Regions from separate parts of the Pseudoalteromonas sp. NC201 genome, predicted to be linked through region 3. Evidence: predicted binding sites of a transcription regulator. Region 3 holds the regulator's gene; each other region holds the start of a gene.
The links. The regulator sigma-54, encoded in region 3, starts transcription at its own class of promoters, with help from an activator protein. The targets are predictions, from matches to a motif close to GTTGGCACGNNNNTNGNNT.
Positions count from the first base shown of each region.

Region 1: the regulator sigma-54 is predicted to act here: its motif matches at 3,454-3,472, upstream of PNC201_RS05735 (flagellar basal body rod protein FlgF).
Region 2: the regulator sigma-54 is predicted to act here: its motif matches at 3,150-3,168, upstream of PNC201_RS12440 (PA2169 family four-helix-bundle protein).

Region 1 covers NZ_CP022522.1:1,411,661-1,417,339, reverse strand. The annotation lists gene PNC201_RS05750 (flagellar basal body P-ring protein FlgI) at 28-1,128, opposite strand; gene flgH (flagellar basal body L-ring protein FlgH) at 1,148-1,831, opposite strand; gene flgG (flagellar basal-body rod protein FlgG) at 1,848-2,636, opposite strand; gene PNC201_RS05735 (flagellar basal body rod protein FlgF) at 2,653-3,417, opposite strand; gene flgE (flagellar hook protein FlgE) at 3,541-4,941, opposite strand; gene PNC201_RS05725 (flagellar hook assembly protein FlgD) at 4,983-5,666, opposite strand.
Region 2 covers NZ_CP022522.1:2,869,955-2,875,633, reverse strand. The annotation lists gene PNC201_RS12460 (hypothetical protein) at 1-165, opposite strand, end outside; gene PNC201_RS12455 (outer membrane beta-barrel protein) at 750-1,325, opposite strand; gene PNC201_RS12450 (BON domain-containing protein) at 1,388-1,951, opposite strand; gene PNC201_RS12445 (mechanosensitive ion channel family protein) at 2,188-3,072, shown strand; gene PNC201_RS12440 (PA2169 family four-helix-bundle protein) at 3,238-3,684, shown strand; gene PNC201_RS12435 (DUF1328 domain-containing protein) at 3,695-3,862, shown strand; gene PNC201_RS12430 (hypothetical protein) at 3,903-4,094, shown strand; gene PNC201_RS12425 (HAMP domain-containing methyl-accepting chemotaxis protein) at 4,370-5,679, shown strand, end outside.
Region 3 covers NZ_CP022522.1:417,879-423,557, reverse strand. The annotation lists gene lptA (lipopolysaccharide transport periplasmic protein LptA) at 1-335, shown strand, start outside; gene lptB (LPS export ABC transporter ATP-binding protein) at 335-1,060, shown strand; gene PNC201_RS01780 (RNA polymerase factor sigma-54) at 1,107-2,606, shown strand; gene hpf (ribosome hibernation promoting factor) at 2,636-2,923, shown strand; gene ptsN (PTS IIA-like nitrogen regulatory protein PtsN) at 2,925-3,383, shown strand; gene rapZ (RNase adapter RapZ) at 3,376-4,242, shown strand; gene PNC201_RS01760 (HPr family phosphocarrier protein) at 4,243-4,512, shown strand; gene mgtE (magnesium transporter) at 4,862-5,679, shown strand, end outside.

The DNA of each region.
Region 1 (5,679 bases), 990 kb from region 3:
GCTAACTAGTTGATTAATAATGGAACATCAAATGACGACTAATTGACCATTTATCGCGCCTGCTTCTTTTAGCGCTTCAAGGATCGCCATTAAATCGCCAGGTGCTGCGCCAACCTGGTTAATTGCCCTAACCAAGTCATCAAGACTCACGCCTGGGTCAAACACAAACGCTCGAGAGTCATCCTGATTTACGTCGATAATGCTTTGCTGCGTCACTGTTGTTTCGCCATTCGCCAGCGCATTAGGTTGTGACACATTTTGCTGCTCAGCAATTGTTACGGTAAGGCCGCCATGAGTAATTGCCGCAGGCTGCAACTTGACATTTTTGCCGATAACGATAGTGCCAGTGCGCGAGTTAACGATGATCTTCGCAGCGGTATCCGCTGGTTTGAATTCAAGATTCTCTAGCGTAGATAAATACGCAACGCGCTGAGACGGATCTCTTGGTGCAATTACTCGAACTGAGGCTGCATCCATAGGTTTTGCACTATTTGGTCCAACAAGGCCATTGATAGTATCGGCCAAGCGTTTTGCAGTAGTAAAGTCTGGTCTATTCAAGTTAAAGGTAATGTAATCACCCTGAGTAAACGGACTCGGTACCGCTCGCTCCACTGTCGCGCCGTTTGCCACCCGACCAACAGTCGGCGTATTGATCACAACTCGACTCCCATCGGCACCATCAGCACCCAAACCACCAACAATCAAACTTCCTTGCGCAATTGCATATACGTTACCATCGACCCCTTTTAGAAAGGTCTGAAGTAAAGTACCGCCTCGTAAACTACCAGCACTACCAATAGATGAAACGGTAACGTCAATGGTTTGGCCGGGCTTAACAAAAGGTGGCAGATCTGCGTGAACCGCAACAGCCGCAACATTTTTAATTTTTGGCTTTAAGCTTGCGGGCATCGTTATGCCAAAGCTATTCAACATCGCTTTAAAGCTTTGCTCGGTAAATCTGGTTTGCTCACCGGTACCAGGCAAGCCTACAACTAGGCCGTAGCCAACCAGTTGGTTTGAACGAACACCTTCAACCATACTGACGTCTTTAACTCGCTCAGCAGAAGCCAAAGAAGAAAAACCAACCAACGTAATGGCCGCACCGATAAGCAAAATATTCTTAAGCATATTGTTCATTTTCAGCACCTTAAAACGGCATCAGCGCGCTCATAAAGAAACTCGTTAACCAACCTGCACTTTGCACTTCTTGTTGGTCACCTTTACCTGAATATTGAATTCTGGCATTTGCCACTCGATTAGACTCAACAGTGTTATCTGCGGTCACATCCTGAGGTCTTACCAACCCTTCTAAGCGAATAAATTCCTCGCCAGTATTGAGGGTTAACCACTTTTCACCGCGGATCACTAAATTACCGTTAGGCAATACTCGGGTTACATTGACCGATATATTCCCGAATAAGCTATTTGACTGATTAGACTTCGAATCACCAGAGAAAGAAGAACTGGATTTAGCACCAAACTGTATCGCTTCCTTTCCGATATTGATGGCATTGCCACCAAGACCAATCACAGGGTCTAAGCTCGAATCACTGGATTTATCCAGCTCAGAATTTGCAGCTTTGGTCGCCTGAGTCGTTTCTCTGAGTACGATGGTAATAATATCGCCGACTCTTAACGCTTTTTTGTCAGCATAAAGATCATTGGAAAACTGCGTATTAAATAATGACCCTGTTGCCACCATTTGGGCTTGATTATCCTCGGGATAGATAGGCGCATAATACGGATCGTCACGCACCACATTTTTATTTTGTGTTGTACTACATCCAGATAATGCAGCGACCGTTACGATGGCTAAATATAATGCACGCATAATACCCCCTACCCAATTACAGCTGTTGATTAATGTAGCTCAGCATCTGATCTACCGTTGAAATCACTTTTGAGTTCATCTCATACACGCGTTGTGTCTCAATTAGATTTACAAGCTCTTCGGTCACATTAACGTTTGACGTTTCAAGTGCGCCTTGCACAATCTTACCTAGCCCTTCAACGCTTGGATTACCTTGTACTGGTGCACCACTTACCGCAGTTTCTGTGTACAAGTTTTGTCCAATCGGTTCAAGACCTGATGGATTAATAAAGTCACTGATCGTCAACTGTCCGATAACAACGTTTTCAGCTTGTCCTGCAACGCGCACCGATACTTCACCATCTTGAGAAATAGTAATTGACTGTGCATCGTCGGGTACGTTCATCTCAGGTAACACAGGAAAACCCGCACCTGAGGTAACAATTCGACCTTCTTCATCCGTCGTGAACTGACCGTTTCTTGAATACGCAGTTGTGCCATCTGGCATCTGAATCTCAAAAAAGCCCGGGCCTTGGATCATCCAATCCAAAGAGTTTTCGGTACTTAACATATTACCTTGAGAAAAGTTCTTTTGGTTGGCGACTACTTTGGCACCTGCACCAAGCATCAAACCAGACGGTAATTCTGTATCTTGAGAGCTGCGGCCACCTGGCTGATTGATGTTTTGATATAATAAGTCTTCGAATATCGCCCGACTCTTTTTGTAGCCGACGGTACTGGCGTTCGCCAAGTTGTTCGAAATAACTGAAATATCAGTTTGCTGAGCATCTAAGCCTGTTTTACTTATCCACAATGCCGGATTCATGATCTCTACCTCACTCTTAAACTATGCGTAGGAGCGAAGTGTGTCGCTCATCTATTTCTTCAGCTGTTTTCATCAGCTTAATTTGCATTTCAAATTGTCTTTGATGGTTGATCATATCCACCATCTCATGAACGGGATTGACGTTGGACATCTCTAAGAAGCCACTCATCACTTTTGCGGTTGGTGATATTTCACAAAAGCCACAGATCCCATCTTCTAGCTTATCCTCTTTTGGTCTATAAAGGCCGTCATTGCCTTTTTGCAGCTTATTATTATCTGCTTCAATAATTTTCAGCCGATCAACCACTTCAAGAAAGTTAGCAGGAGCGCCTTGTGGACGCACTTGAATAGAGCCATCGTCACTAAACACCACTTTATCAACGGGGATAGGTAAGACAATAGGTCCACCTTCGCCAATAAGTTGACGCCCATGAGCTGTGACCAACGCGCCGTCATTACGAATATTGAGCGTGCCGACTTTGGTGTAAGCTTCTTCACCCGAGGCATCAACAACACTGATCCATGATTTATCATCTACTGCAATATCTAGCTCACGGCCAGTTTCAACGATTGCGCCACCGGTCATATTGGTCCCTGGGCGTTCTTGCATAGCAAAAACCCGTGTAGGTAGCCCTTCACCAAACGCCTGCATTGAGCGCGCTTGAGCAAAATCTGCTTTGAAGCCAGTCGTATTGGCATTAGCAAGGTTATTCGCCTTAAGTGCCACACCACGTAAGCTTTGCTTAGCGCCTGACATTGCGATATACACCATTTTATCCATGACGATGACCTATAAAATTCAAACTTAGTCTAGTTAATGCAAGCACAGTGCCAAAGTGACGAGATGTTTTTGACGGACATAAAAAAGGCTGCCTTTGTAGCAGCCTTTGGAGGGCATAATATATTATCGGATCTGTAATATATTTTGTTGTAATGTTGAGTTAACCTCAAGCGCTCGAGAGTTCGCTTGGAAGTTACGTTGGGCGCTGATAAGGTCAACTAACTCGTTTGTGAGGTTGACGTTCGATTGCTCTAACGCAGATGAACTAATACCACCGAGAGTACCTGTGTTTGGCTCGCCTGCAAGTGGCTCACCAGAAGATAGGCTCTTCTTCCACTCAGTATTACCAATCGCCTGAAGGCCTTGAGAATTCGGGAAGCGTACTAGCGCGACTTGCCCTAAGAACGTTGAGTCGCCGTTAGTATATGAAGCCACAACTTTACCATCAGTACCAATATCAATACCTGCTAAACGGCCGACGGTCGCACCATCTTGTTCCAATGCTTTGACTTCAAATCGACCTGATGAATATTGCGTTGGTAGCTTTTGAGCAGTATTTGCTTCATCACGCCAGTTAACAACAATATCATTCGGAAAAGTTGCACCGTTATCAAGCAAGTTTGACATACCGATAGTTGGGTCAACTGCATCTTGAGGTCCAGCAAGACTTAAGGGGTTAAATGTCGAGCCAGTATTGTTGTTAAAAACAAGCGGCGTAGCTGAAGGATCGGCAGCCGTCTGTGATGGAATACCGCTAGCATCGAAACGGAACACACTAACTGGCGTATAAGGAACAGGTGGTGTTGCTGCTGGATCAATTTGCTGCGCATTATGGTTAAAAGGTTTATCGTCCATTGTTGCGTAAGTAGACCACTCATTATCCGCTGTTTTTCTGAAGAATAACTGCAATGTATGTGATTCACCCAACGAGTCATATACCGTAATTGCTGTTCTTGAATTATATGAGGCACGTTGCTCAGGATCAAAAGCAATCGTAGGTGGTTGCGCAGTCGCATCTAGGTTAAACGAGGTATAGATTTGCGATGTTGCACGAGGAGAACCTGATGCATCTGGAATTTGAACGGGTGATGTTGTGCTTAAACTCAAAGACGTGGTATCACCTGTAGATGGATCGACTGGAAAGCCTTGCAAGTAATCACCCTTAGCATTCACGATAAAGTTGTCTTTGTTGAGCTTAAATGCACCCGCTCGAGAATAGGTGAAATCTTGTGACTGGAGCGAGTTTGACATGGCAAAATAGCCTTCGCCCTCAATCGCCAAGTCTAGCGAGTTTTGCGTAAACTTTAATGATCCTTGGTGAAACTGCTGTGCAACCATGGTAGTTTGTACACCATCGCCATTTTTCGTTTTGCCAGAGCTAAAAACCGAAGACGCGTAAACATCAGCAAATTCTGCGCGAGACTCTTTAAAACCCGTCGTGTTCACGTTAGCAATGTTATTTGCTGTTACGTCCAAGTCTTTTTGCGCGGCGGCAATACCTGTCAGTGCTATATTGAAACTCATACTCTCACCTCTAAGTTCTTAAGGTTAATTCTTTAAAACTACTATGCTATTTCAGCAATATCAGTTAAGCGCACCGCGCCTTCTTTGGTATTAATGACGATGCCGTTAGCACCATTAACATTAACACTGTCTATATTTCTAAATGTGGCCGACGGTAAAGTTTGATATTCACCTTCAATCATACCCTCCGCTTTTATGGTGTATTCACCTGGAGGCATCATCTCACCGTCTTTATTTTTACCATCCCAATCGAATCGCACAGCGCCCACACTTTGTTCGCCAAATTCAAGCGTCTTTACAAGCGCTCCAGATTCATCATAGATACCCACTGATAGATTCTGAACTGGTTCCTGTACAATCACAGAACCTTTTGTAAGTGCATCGTCACCATGTTCTAACGTCGTTGATTCGAGTAATGCTTTCTTACCAATCAGCGTTGATGCTTGAAGCGCCGAGTTAGAAGTCATCGATGCAGCTAACGAGTCAAAGTTCTCATTTAACTTTGAGATCCCCTCGGCCATGGTAAAACTTGTCATCTGCGCGATCATTTGATCGTTGTCCGCAGGCTTACTTGGATCTTGGAAAGAGAGCTGTTGAGTAAGCAGCGAGAAGAAATCTTCTTGCGATAGCTCATCTCTGGGCTTTTTCTCCTCGGCCTGTTTCTGCCTGTCCCAGTAGAGTGAATCTACACCCGTTGAAGAAGTGGCATTTACATTATTACTCATCAGCTGTTACTCC
Region 2 (5,679 bases), 1.7 Mb from region 3:
TTCACGTAGTGAGGTTTCAGTACGAGATGCCGAAGCGTGCAGTGAATCTACTGATGCATGCAATGTATCTGCAATTTGATCCGTAACAGGATGGCTAGAGTCTTGGCCATTTGGCTGTGGTTTAGCTGTATTGCTTGTCTGTGTTTGGTTTGCTTGATTACTCATAAACTACTCCTTATTCGTTTAGTTCACTATATAGGTTGCAAACCCTTTGCCAACTTGAAAGTTGTTTAAATTCATAAGGTTAATGTTTTCCGGTATCGTTTGTCGGTAGATGCGAAATGAAGGGTGTAAATGTTACATAGCAGAACCTACAGGGTATTGTGGTCACAAAGCTTGCAGCTTTTACATTGACTCACAACAGCGATAACCCATTCGTATCTTTTACTCAGCAGGATTACAGGGATCTGCAACAGTGGATTTTTATTTAGTAACCTTCGTGCTCGATGAGAGATTTCGACTGATGTTGGATAGGTATAAACTTCTTATTTCGAGTAACAAAGTAGCAAATTTATTACCTTGCCTATATAAATTTCGGCCTTAGCGATAGCGAGCTACGGCGGAATTACGAGTCCGGTTTTCTTGCCTTGGTTTAGTTACTTAAATGAGTAAGTTAGTATGGGATTACTATGAAGGAAGAAACAAAAAAAGCGCTACCAAGTGGTAGCGCCAAAACCAGACTCTTGTGGAAGAGCCAGGACTGAGTCAAAGGGGAAATAATTGGGAGGCTATAGAGCCAAAATTACTGCTTAAAACTGATATTCGATAGAGACGGCAGCTACGTCCATATCAGGGTCGATATTGTCTTCAAGTTCATAGCGAGTGTATTCTAACCGCATGTTAACGTTTTCATTGAGGTGAAACTCAACACCGGCACCATAGAGCCAGTCGCCACCTTCAAGGCTAGATGAAACTCGACCTACAGCTGGAATATCCGCGTAGATATCAGCATCCCACTCAAGCCAACCACCTTTTGCATACACTGAGAAATGTTCGTTTAGTGGAGCTGAAATACGTGTAGATAAAGAAATACCGTCTATTTCAGCAGAGTTGTCAATGTCACTTGCTTCGTCGAAGTTCTCATAGGCAAGTTCAAAACTCCAATATGGATTAATTTTTGTACCCACATACGCTTTTAGCATAGAAGAGTCGTCGTCGAATGAAGTGTCATTCTCACGATCTTCCCATTGGAAAGAGTATTGGCCATAGCCGATACCTGTGTAAATTTTATAATCATCTAGTCCAAAATCAGACTCCGCGTGAGCGGCTGTGGATGCAAGACCTAGAGAGGCAAGTAGCGCAGCAGCAATTGTTAATTGTTTCATCTTTACTCCTTAAATCAATATAAGTATGGGAGGGGGAAAGCCCCCCTCAAATCAAAATTGGCTTATGATTTTGTGGTAACGCGAAGGTTATCTTTTACATCTCTAACGTCATTGGCGTTTTTCGCGATTTGCACAGCAAGTTTGCGCTCTGCTTCACTACCTACATGACCATTTAGTGTTACGACTAAACCTTCCACATCAACATCGATGTCAGTACCATCTACATCTGTGTCGAACAGATAGCGAGACTTAATTACTGTTGCGATTTTTGCGTCAGTAAAACCGCTATCGCTTTCGTAATTGCGCTCTTTTTTGCGCTCATCTGACATATCTACGATAGTCAGGTCGTTTTTCACTTCTTTTACGCCATCGATACCTAGTACCAGTTCTTCAGCTAGCTTTTTATCTACTGAGTGTTCAACTTTACCGGTTAGCACTACAACGCCGTTCTTTACATCAGTGTTAATGTCAAAGTTGTTCAGTTCACCGTTGAAAAGCAGTGTTGCTTCTGCTTTACCGTCTATCCAAGCGTCACTCGCTTCTTTTTCCCAAGAGTTATCAGCAGCAAATGCTGAAGCAGTAGTAAGTGAAGATACTAGTACAGTTGCAATTAATGTCTTTTTCATAATTAAACTCCTTTAATTTCGTAGTCGAATTATCTGTTGCAGTTGTTGTGCCAACCATTAACTTATTGATAATTATGTGATTTATTTTTATAGAGTAAGTTTTAAGGAAGAATTTACCGAGAAGATGTGTAAATTAGTTTGTAATAATTACCTTTTCCATGAACGGCTAATTAATATAACTAGGAATGATTACTGCATTCTAGATTTGTCGAGTACTTAAATAGGAATATTTGATTATGAATTTAGAAAAATTCTGGACGTTAATTAATGATAAGTTAATCTCTTGGCTTGAATCCGGTGTGCAGTTACTACCGAATATGATCCTAGCCTTAATGATACTCATATTCTTCACTGTTTTGGCTAAAATATCTTCAATTTGGTTTTCAAAGGCAATTAAAAAAGCAATAAAGACAGAACAAGTGGCTTCACTTATTAGTTCCATATTTAAAGTCTCTATTATTGCCATTGGGATTTTCTTCGCTTTAGATATAGTAAAACTATCAGGTGCTGTAATGTCATTGTTGGCTGGGGCGGGGATCATTGGCCTTGCTATTGGCTTTGCATTCCAAGACATGACCGAGAACCTCATCGCTGGATTTGTGATGGGGGTCAGAAAACCTTTTATGGTCGGTGACATTATAAGAACCAAGGATTGCTTTGGCACGGTAAGCAAAATCAATTTGAGAAACACCTTAGTAGAAAACTTTTATGGCCAGCTGTCTTATATCCCCAACAAAATTCTCTTTAAGAATGAGTTACAAAACTACACTAAGCTTGGCAAGCGAAGAATAGAAGTACCAGTTGGTATCTCGTATGCGGACGACCCAGAGCAAGCCCGAGAGGTGATTGTTGAGGCAATTAACAAGCTTGATTTCGTAGTAAGCCAAAAAGAAACAGATGTCTATGCAGAGTCTTTTGGTGACAGCTCTATTAATCTATTAGTGTGGTTTTGGATAGATTACCCAGCAGATCCGGGCTTTATGGTGGTCAGGCACAAAGCAATTTGCACCATTAACCGTGTATTAGCTGATAACGATATCTTAATTCCTTTCCCAATTAGGACTATGGATTTCAATGCTAAAGGGAGCACAACCTTAAGTACGCAATTATCACAGGAATAATTTACATCTAGTTTGTAATATTTTCACCGGTCTGAAGGTGCTTAGATTAAAAAGCCTTATATAATAAAGGTTTATGGTTTGGCATTTAATCTGCATTAGTGAAAGGGACAGAAAATAATATTTGCAAAATGCACTTATTAAATATCGCAACGAAAGGAGTTATTTATGGCAGATTCAAATTACGACATGGGGCCGGTAAAAGAGCTCATCAAAGTATTAAATGGTGGTGTTGATTTTTACACTGAAGCTAAAAAGAAGCTAGATAATATCGAATTAAACCGCGTATTTGACCAAATGATTGTAGATAAAGCGCAAGCAATCTCGGATCTACAACCATTTGTTCTTATTGACGAAGGTGAAATTGAGACAGATTCAGCGCTTAGCATCGACATTCGTGAATCGTACACCAAGTTGGTTGGTATGGTGAGCACCGACAAAGAGCACACCTATATTTCTCAGCTAGAAGAAGTGGAAGACAAAGTGTTAAGCAAGCTTGATAAAGCATTAAGCAAAGATCTTCCACCTAAATGCAAGAGTGTATTACTGCAAATTCAAACCAGAATGCAAGCTTGTCACGATCAAATGAAGCAGTTGCAAGAGCTAACTGCCTAAGGAGAATGTTATGTTGAGTTGGGCTGTAATGTTTTTATTCCTAGCACTTGTCGCAGCCGTGCTAGGTTTCACTGGAATCGCTGGCGCTGCGGCAGGTATGGCGAAAATTCTATTCTTTGTGTTTATCGCCTTTATGATTATTTCGTTTATTTTTGGCAAAGCACGAGCTCCCAGGTAAAAGGGAATTAACGTACAAAAACGGTTTTAGGAGATAGATTATGAAATCAGCAATTACATTAGCAAAAGCATTTGGTTTTGTTTCAATTTTAGCACTTTTTGGTTGTAGCGAAGGTCCGGCGGAAGATGCTGGTGAGCGTTTCGATGAAACAGTTCAGGAAGTAGAAAATAGCGTGGAAGACGCGTGTGAAGATGTAAAAGAGAACATGAACGCTGAAAACGAAGAGTGTTAAGCGAAAGTGATTTCGACGTGGAATAAAAGAGGAGAAGCCGATAAAAGCTTCTCCTCTTTTTTTGTAATAGGTTTAAAAATCAAACCTATACAGTTAAGAGACACAGTTACGAAGTATGATGCATATCAATAATGCGCTGCTTAATTTGCAATTATTATTGTAATCTATGAACTTTGAGTAATACTTTATTTCTATGTTTACTCAATAAAAATCAGACTATGCTAAATAGGGTTTCAGTTAAAAGCAGATTGTTGTCGCTTTCGGGCATACCTGCTGTGTTTTTTATTCTCGCTACTATCTTTACAATTGGAACATTATCAAATCTTATCAATTACATTGACCGTATTTATGACGACAGAGTTGTACCGCTGAGGCAAATAAAAGTAGTGTCAGACAACTATGCGGTGGTTATTGTAGATACTTTTCACAAGTTACGAGGCCATCAATTATCCAACAGTGCCGCGTTAAAGCAAATCGAAGAAGCTAAAAATATCGCTGAAAAAGAATGGAGCCAATATTTATCTACAGAATTGACGAGTGAAGAGCGAAGTTTGGTGAAGCAGGTTGAATCCGCTGAGCTTGCTGTTAAACAATTACTTACCAACTACACGAGTCGTGTTAATACGAATACTTTTGAAGAAATTCCTTATGATAAATTTGTACACGATCTCTATGCCGCCTTTGACCCCCTAAGTGAAAGCTACAATGCACTAATTGAGTTACAACTTGCAGAGGCAAGTGCACTAAGAGATGTTGGCCGCTCAGAAGCCAGTGCGACAAAAACGGCGATGATTATCTCTTCCGTTACTATTGTGATCGTAATGGTGCTGATTGGTATGTTGATATTTAGGTCAATTAACGAACCACTCAGTCGTTTGCGTATGCGTATTGGCAACATTGCAAGAGATGCTGATTTAACCCAACGTGTAGTGGTTGAGGGGCAGGACGAGCTGAGTGAGATAGGAAACGACTTCAATACTATGGTGTCGAGCTTACATGAGTTAGTTACCAACCTAGTTACGATGGTGAATAGTCTGTCCTCAACATCCAATGAGCTAAATGGAATTAGTCAGTCAATTGCGGGCACTTCACAAGAACAAGAGCAGCAAACGGTAATGATCGCAACCGCAGCGACAGAAATGAGTAGTGCAATTCAGGAGGTTGCACATAATGCGATGAATACCGCGAACAAGGCCGAAATGTCAGGTCAGCTTGCAAAACAAGGGATGGATGTTATTTCGCAAAATATTCAGGCTATTGAACGCCTCGCTAGTGAAGTCGGTGATAACGCGCAGTTAATTAAAGCGTTGAATGACCAGTCGAATGAAATCAACCAAGTGGTGTTAATGATCCAAGGTGTGGCTGAACAAACAAACCTTTTGGCGTTAAACGCTGCAATAGAAGCTGCGAGAGCTGGGGAATCAGGCCGAGGTTTTGCGGTTGTTGCCGATGAAGTCAGGCAATTGGCACATAATACGCAAAAAGCCACGGAATCTATCCGAGATATGATCAGCAAGCTACAGGGCATGGCACAAAATGCCGTGTCGTCAATGGAGAATGCACAGTCGAGTGCAGCTGCAGGAGT
Region 3 (5,679 bases):
GCGCGGAGCTCGGCATTAACAAGCAACTGCTTGTGGCAACTGGCAGCCCTGCCACTTTTAGCGAACGTCAACCCGATGGCAACTTACTAGAAGCCAAAGCAAATGAAATCCGTTACGACGTAGCGAAGGGAACCCTAGTGATTTCTGGTGATGCTGAAATCAATCAAACTGGGCAAAAAATCAATGCTCAAGTCATCACCTATGACATTGAAAAGCAATTGATCAGCGCTGAGCGCTCAGACCAAGAAGACTCTCGAGTAAGAACCATCCTTGTTCCTGTTGATGACAAAAAAGACGCTAAAGAGAAAAAAGCGCAGGAAGAAGGTAACAATTAATGAGCGAGCTCAAAGCAACTGGTCTAGCAAAGAGTTATAAAGGTCGTCAGGTCGTCAAAAATGTTGGTTTAAGTGTTCAGGCTGGCAGTATTGTAGGCTTATTAGGACCAAATGGTGCAGGTAAAACCACTACGTTCTACATGATTGTAGGGTTAGTACCAAGCGACAAAGGCTATATTCAGATTGATGACGAAGATATCACTTTGTTACCGATGCACAGCCGTGCACGACTTGGTATTGGCTATCTACCGCAAGAGTCTTCAATCTTTAGAAAACTCACGGTCTATCAAAATTTGATGGCGATTTTAGAAACTCGAAAAGACTTATCTAAAGTTGAAAGAGAAGCTGAACTAAACGAGTTACTGGATGAGTTTAATATTCAACACATTCGCGACTCACAGGGCATGGCATTGTCGGGAGGCGAAAGAAGACGAGTCGAAATTGCTCGTGCTTTAGCCGCAAACCCTAAGTTTATCCTGTTAGATGAACCTTTTGCTGGTGTTGATCCTATTTCGGTGTTAGATATAAAGACAATCATAGAGCACCTAAAAAACCGTGGTATCGGTGTGCTTATCACCGATCATAACGTTAGAGAAACACTGGACGTATGTGAAAAGGCCTACATCGTTTCACATGGTGAGTTAATCGCTGCAGGCACGCCAGAACATGTTTTGGCAGATCAAACCGTAAGAGATGTCTACCTAGGCGAACAATTCAAGCTATAGTTAAGACGTAGTATTAATAACTGTTAAAAAGGATTGTTAGAGATACATGAGGCAATCATTACAGCTGCGCATGGGGCAGCAACTTACAATGACTCCGCAACTGCAACAAGCCATTCGCTTGCTGCAGCTTAGTACATTGGATCTGCAACAAGAAATACAAGAAGCATTAGACAGCAATCCATTGTTGGAAGTGGAAGAAGGTGATAATACTGACGGCGAAAACGCTGACCAACACAGCCAAGAAAAGAGCCGTGCTGACGACAATCAAGATTCAGCCGATGAAACGCAGGTTAGTGACTATGAGATAGACTCAGATACCGCCATGAGCAAAGACACTGTGAGCGATGACCTTGCCATGGATGTCACTTGGGACGAGTATATGAGTGCAGCGCCTGCTGCAAGCTCAGGTCCACTTCCCGATGACGATAATGTTTATCAAGGGGAAACCTCTGAATCTCTCCACGATTATCTCATGTGGCAACTCGAACTGACACCATTTAGTCCAACAGATAGAGCTATTGCGATTGCGATTATTGAAGCGGTCGACCTGTCAGGCATTCTAACACTGTCTTGCGAAGACATTTTAGAAAGCATTAATGACGAGAATAGCGAAGAGCCTATTGAGCTAGATGAAGTCGAAGCCGTACTCAAACGCATTCAGCTTTTTGACCCTGTCGGTATCGCAGCGCGTAGTTTACAAGAATGCTTATGCATTCAGCTAAACCAATTCGCCCCAGATACCCCATGGATTGCCGAAACAAAAATGATCCTGACAGAGCATATCGACTTGCTTGCCAGCCGTGACTATCGAACTTTGGCTAAGAAAACGCGCCTTAAAGAAGCCGATCTCAAAGAGGTCATGACGTTAATACATAGCCTTAACCCAAAGCCTGCGGCAAGCATTATTCATGAAGAGCCTGAATATGTGATCCCTGACGTATCGGTGAAAAAAGTAAAAGGTCGTTGGGTCGTAGAGCTAAATCCTGATGCTATGCCTAAAATAAGAGTAAATGACCATTACGCTGCGATGTCTAGAACGGCGAAATCCAGTACGGATAGTCAGTTTATTCGCTCACATTTACAAGAAGCAAAGTGGTTTATTAAAAGCTTAGAAAGCCGAAATGATACTTTATTAAAAGTTACCAATTGCATTGTGCAACAACAACAGGCATTCTTTGAACATGGCCCCGAAGCAATGCGCCCTATGGTGCTAAATGATGTTGCTGAAATGGTTGAGATGCATGAGTCCACAATTTCCCGTGTGACAACACAAAAATACATGCATACACCTCGGGGAATATTTGAGCTGAAGTATTTCTTCTCTAGCCATGTAAGTACGGAAAATGGAGGTGAGTGCTCTTCTACAGCAATTAGAGCACTTATCAAAAAGCTGATAGCTGCAGAGAATACCGCGAAGCCATTGAGTGACAGCAAAATTGCAGATATCTTAGCTGAGCAAGGAATTAAGGTAGCGAGACGTACGATTGCAAAATATCGTGAATCCCTAGCCATTCCACCGTCAAATCAGCGTAAAAGCTTGATATAAGACGTAAAACCCAAGAAGGAAAAATGCTTATGCAACTAAATCTAACTGGTCGCCATGTAGAAATTACTGACTCATTAAGAGACTATGTCACCAACAAGTTTGCGAAGCTAGAAAGGCACTTTGATCATATCAATAATGTGCATGTGATCCTTGATGTCGAGAAACTAGTACAAAAAGCAGAAGCAACATTACACGTAAACGGCGGCGAGCTATTTGCATCAACAGAGCATCAAGATATGTATGCCGCAATTGATGGCCTTATCGACAAGCTAGATCGTCAAGTTATTAAACACAAAGAGAAGCTCACTCGACACTAAGATGAAATTAAGTGAATTAGTGAACAAGGACTGCAGTAAAGCTGCGGTCCTTTTTAATAGCAAAAAACGTATTTTAGAATACATCAGCGAACTGGCTCATAGCCAAATTCCAAATACCAGTCAGCATGCTATCTTGGACGCCTTAATGGCGCGAGAGAAATTAGGCAGCACAGGGATCGGTAAAGGCATTGCCATTCCCCATGGTCGACTTGAAGGTTTGGATAAAATCCTTGCAATGGTGCTTGTCAGCGAGCAAGGGATCCAGTTTGAAGCCATAGATAAGCAGCCTGTCGATATTTTTGTCGCGTTCATCGTACCTGAAGGTGATAATCAACAGCACCTGAAGACCTTAGCGGCGATTGCTGATACACTCAAAGACAAGTCTTTTTGCAAAATGCTTAGGCAAGCAAAAAGTGATGATGAGTTATATGCAGTGATCCAAGGTGAACTTGATGAGTGATGAAGAAAAAGGACTCGAGCTTATCATTATCAGTGGCCGCTCAGGCTCTGGTAAATCTGTAGCGCTTCGAGTATTGGAAGACTTAGGCTACTATTGTGTGGATAACATTCCGGTCAATTTGCTGCCGTCTTTAGTCCGCAGTGTTTCGGACAATTATAATAAAATTGCAGTCAGTATTGATGTTAGAAACTTACCTAAAGAACAGGACGAGTTTAATGACATTCTTGAATACTTACCAGGCTTTGCCAAACCTACCCTGTTTTATTTAGACAGTGACGATCAAACCCTGATAAAGCGCTTCTCAGAAACACGCCGTTTGCACCCTCTTTCACTGCATAATCTTCCATTAGATGTTGCGATAAAGAAAGAACGGGAATTGTTAGACGTGCTGATCACTCGCGCCGATTTTCTCATTGATACTACAGGCCTGAGCGTTCATCAACTTGCAGAAGATATCCGCGAAAAAATCTTAGGTAAAAAAGACAAACAACTCATTATTACCTTTGAATCTTTCGGCTTTAAACACGGCATCCCAAAACAAGCGGATTACGTTTTTGATGCGCGCTTTTTACCCAACCCACATTGGGAGCCTGAGCTTAAGCCGCTAACTGGCTTAGATCAACCAGTCAAAGACTATTTGTCGAGTCACAGCATCGTGCAAAAGTTTACTTGGCAGATCCAAACCTTCGTACAAACTTGGTTACCACACTTAGAGCGTAACAATCGCAGTTATCTAACGATCGCAATAGGATGTACAGGTGGGCAACATCGCTCGGTATACTTAGCGCAAACCATTGGTGAACGTTTTGCTAAAACCCATCCCAACGTCAAAATTCGTCACCGAGAGCAAGAGGGTTAAATGTTAGAAGATACGTTTTTAATCCAAAACAAACTCGGCCTGCACGCTCGAGCAGCGACGGTTCTTGCGCAATTAGCAACCCAATTTGATGCCGAAGTGACCTTATATCAAGGAGACAAAAGTGCTGCTGCTGACAGCGTACTAGCGCTGTTGTTACTTGAAAGCAGCCAAGGGAAAGAAGTCCGAGTGGTTTGTGAAGGTCCTGATGCTCAGTATGCACTAGACGCCATTGGCGGACTGATAGAAAATAAGTTTAATGAATCCGAGTAATCGTCAGTAAAACAATAAGGCCTGATTCATTTACTCCCTGCTAATCTCCCCCTCCTCCGTAACCAAAGTGGTCTAATAAGTCTCTCATAATTAAGCGTAAACCTTGGTAGTTCCTAATAAACTGAGTTACACTGTAATACCAATTTAGGTTTCTTTCGTGCAGTAAAGCTAGTTGCCGGAAAATCCTACTTTATCGTTGCGTACACCTTTAACGTATATTAACGATAGCAACCCACCAGCAGAAACAACACGAATAAAATTCAAATTAAGAAATTGATTTCTGCGATAAAATAAATGAATAGGGTTAACTTAATCACGTTAACCACCATTAATATCAAAAAGGATGCCTATGCCTGAAGTATTTGAACAAGACTACACACTGGAACAACTCCAAAAGGTAACTAACGCCTTAAACAGTGGTCAGTTTGTTCAAGTTAGGCGTATGCTCGCAGAAACAGCACCTTGTGACACTGCACTGCTTTTAGAATCATCCCCTCATAAAATTCGCTCTATGCTGTGGCAGCTTGTTGACCCAGATATCCAAGGGGATGTCTTAGAGGAACTGTCAGAGGACGTAAGACTTGGGATCATCGCCCAGATGGAACCTGAGCTAATCGCCGCCGCTACAGAAGACATGGACGACGATGACCTTGGTGATGTCCTAAGAAGCCTGCCTGATACCGTCTACAAAGACGTTATCGGAGCGATGGATAGCCAAGATAGAGAACGTGCGACACAAGCTTTGTCCTACAAGGAACACTCTGCCGGTGCGCTAATGAGCACCGACACGGTAACTATTCGACCCGATGTTACCTTGGAAGTTGTATTTAGATATCTACGTCTTAAAGGCGAATTGCCAGACGGCACAGATGAGCTATATGTTGTCGATAAAGACAACTGTTTCTTGGGTGCCTTACCAGTCAATACCTTATTAACTAAGTCTCCTGACAGTATGGTTCGAGACTTGATGGATGAAGATAAGGAAACGATCCCTATCTCCATGGATGAGTCTGAAGTGGCGCAGCTTTTTGAGCGTCATAACTGGATCTCAGCTCCCGTCGTTGACGATAACGCCCATTTGCTTGGCCGTGTCACCATTGATGACGTTGTTGACGTTATTCGTGAAGATGCTGAGCACAGCTTGTTAAGTATGGCAGGTCTTGAAGA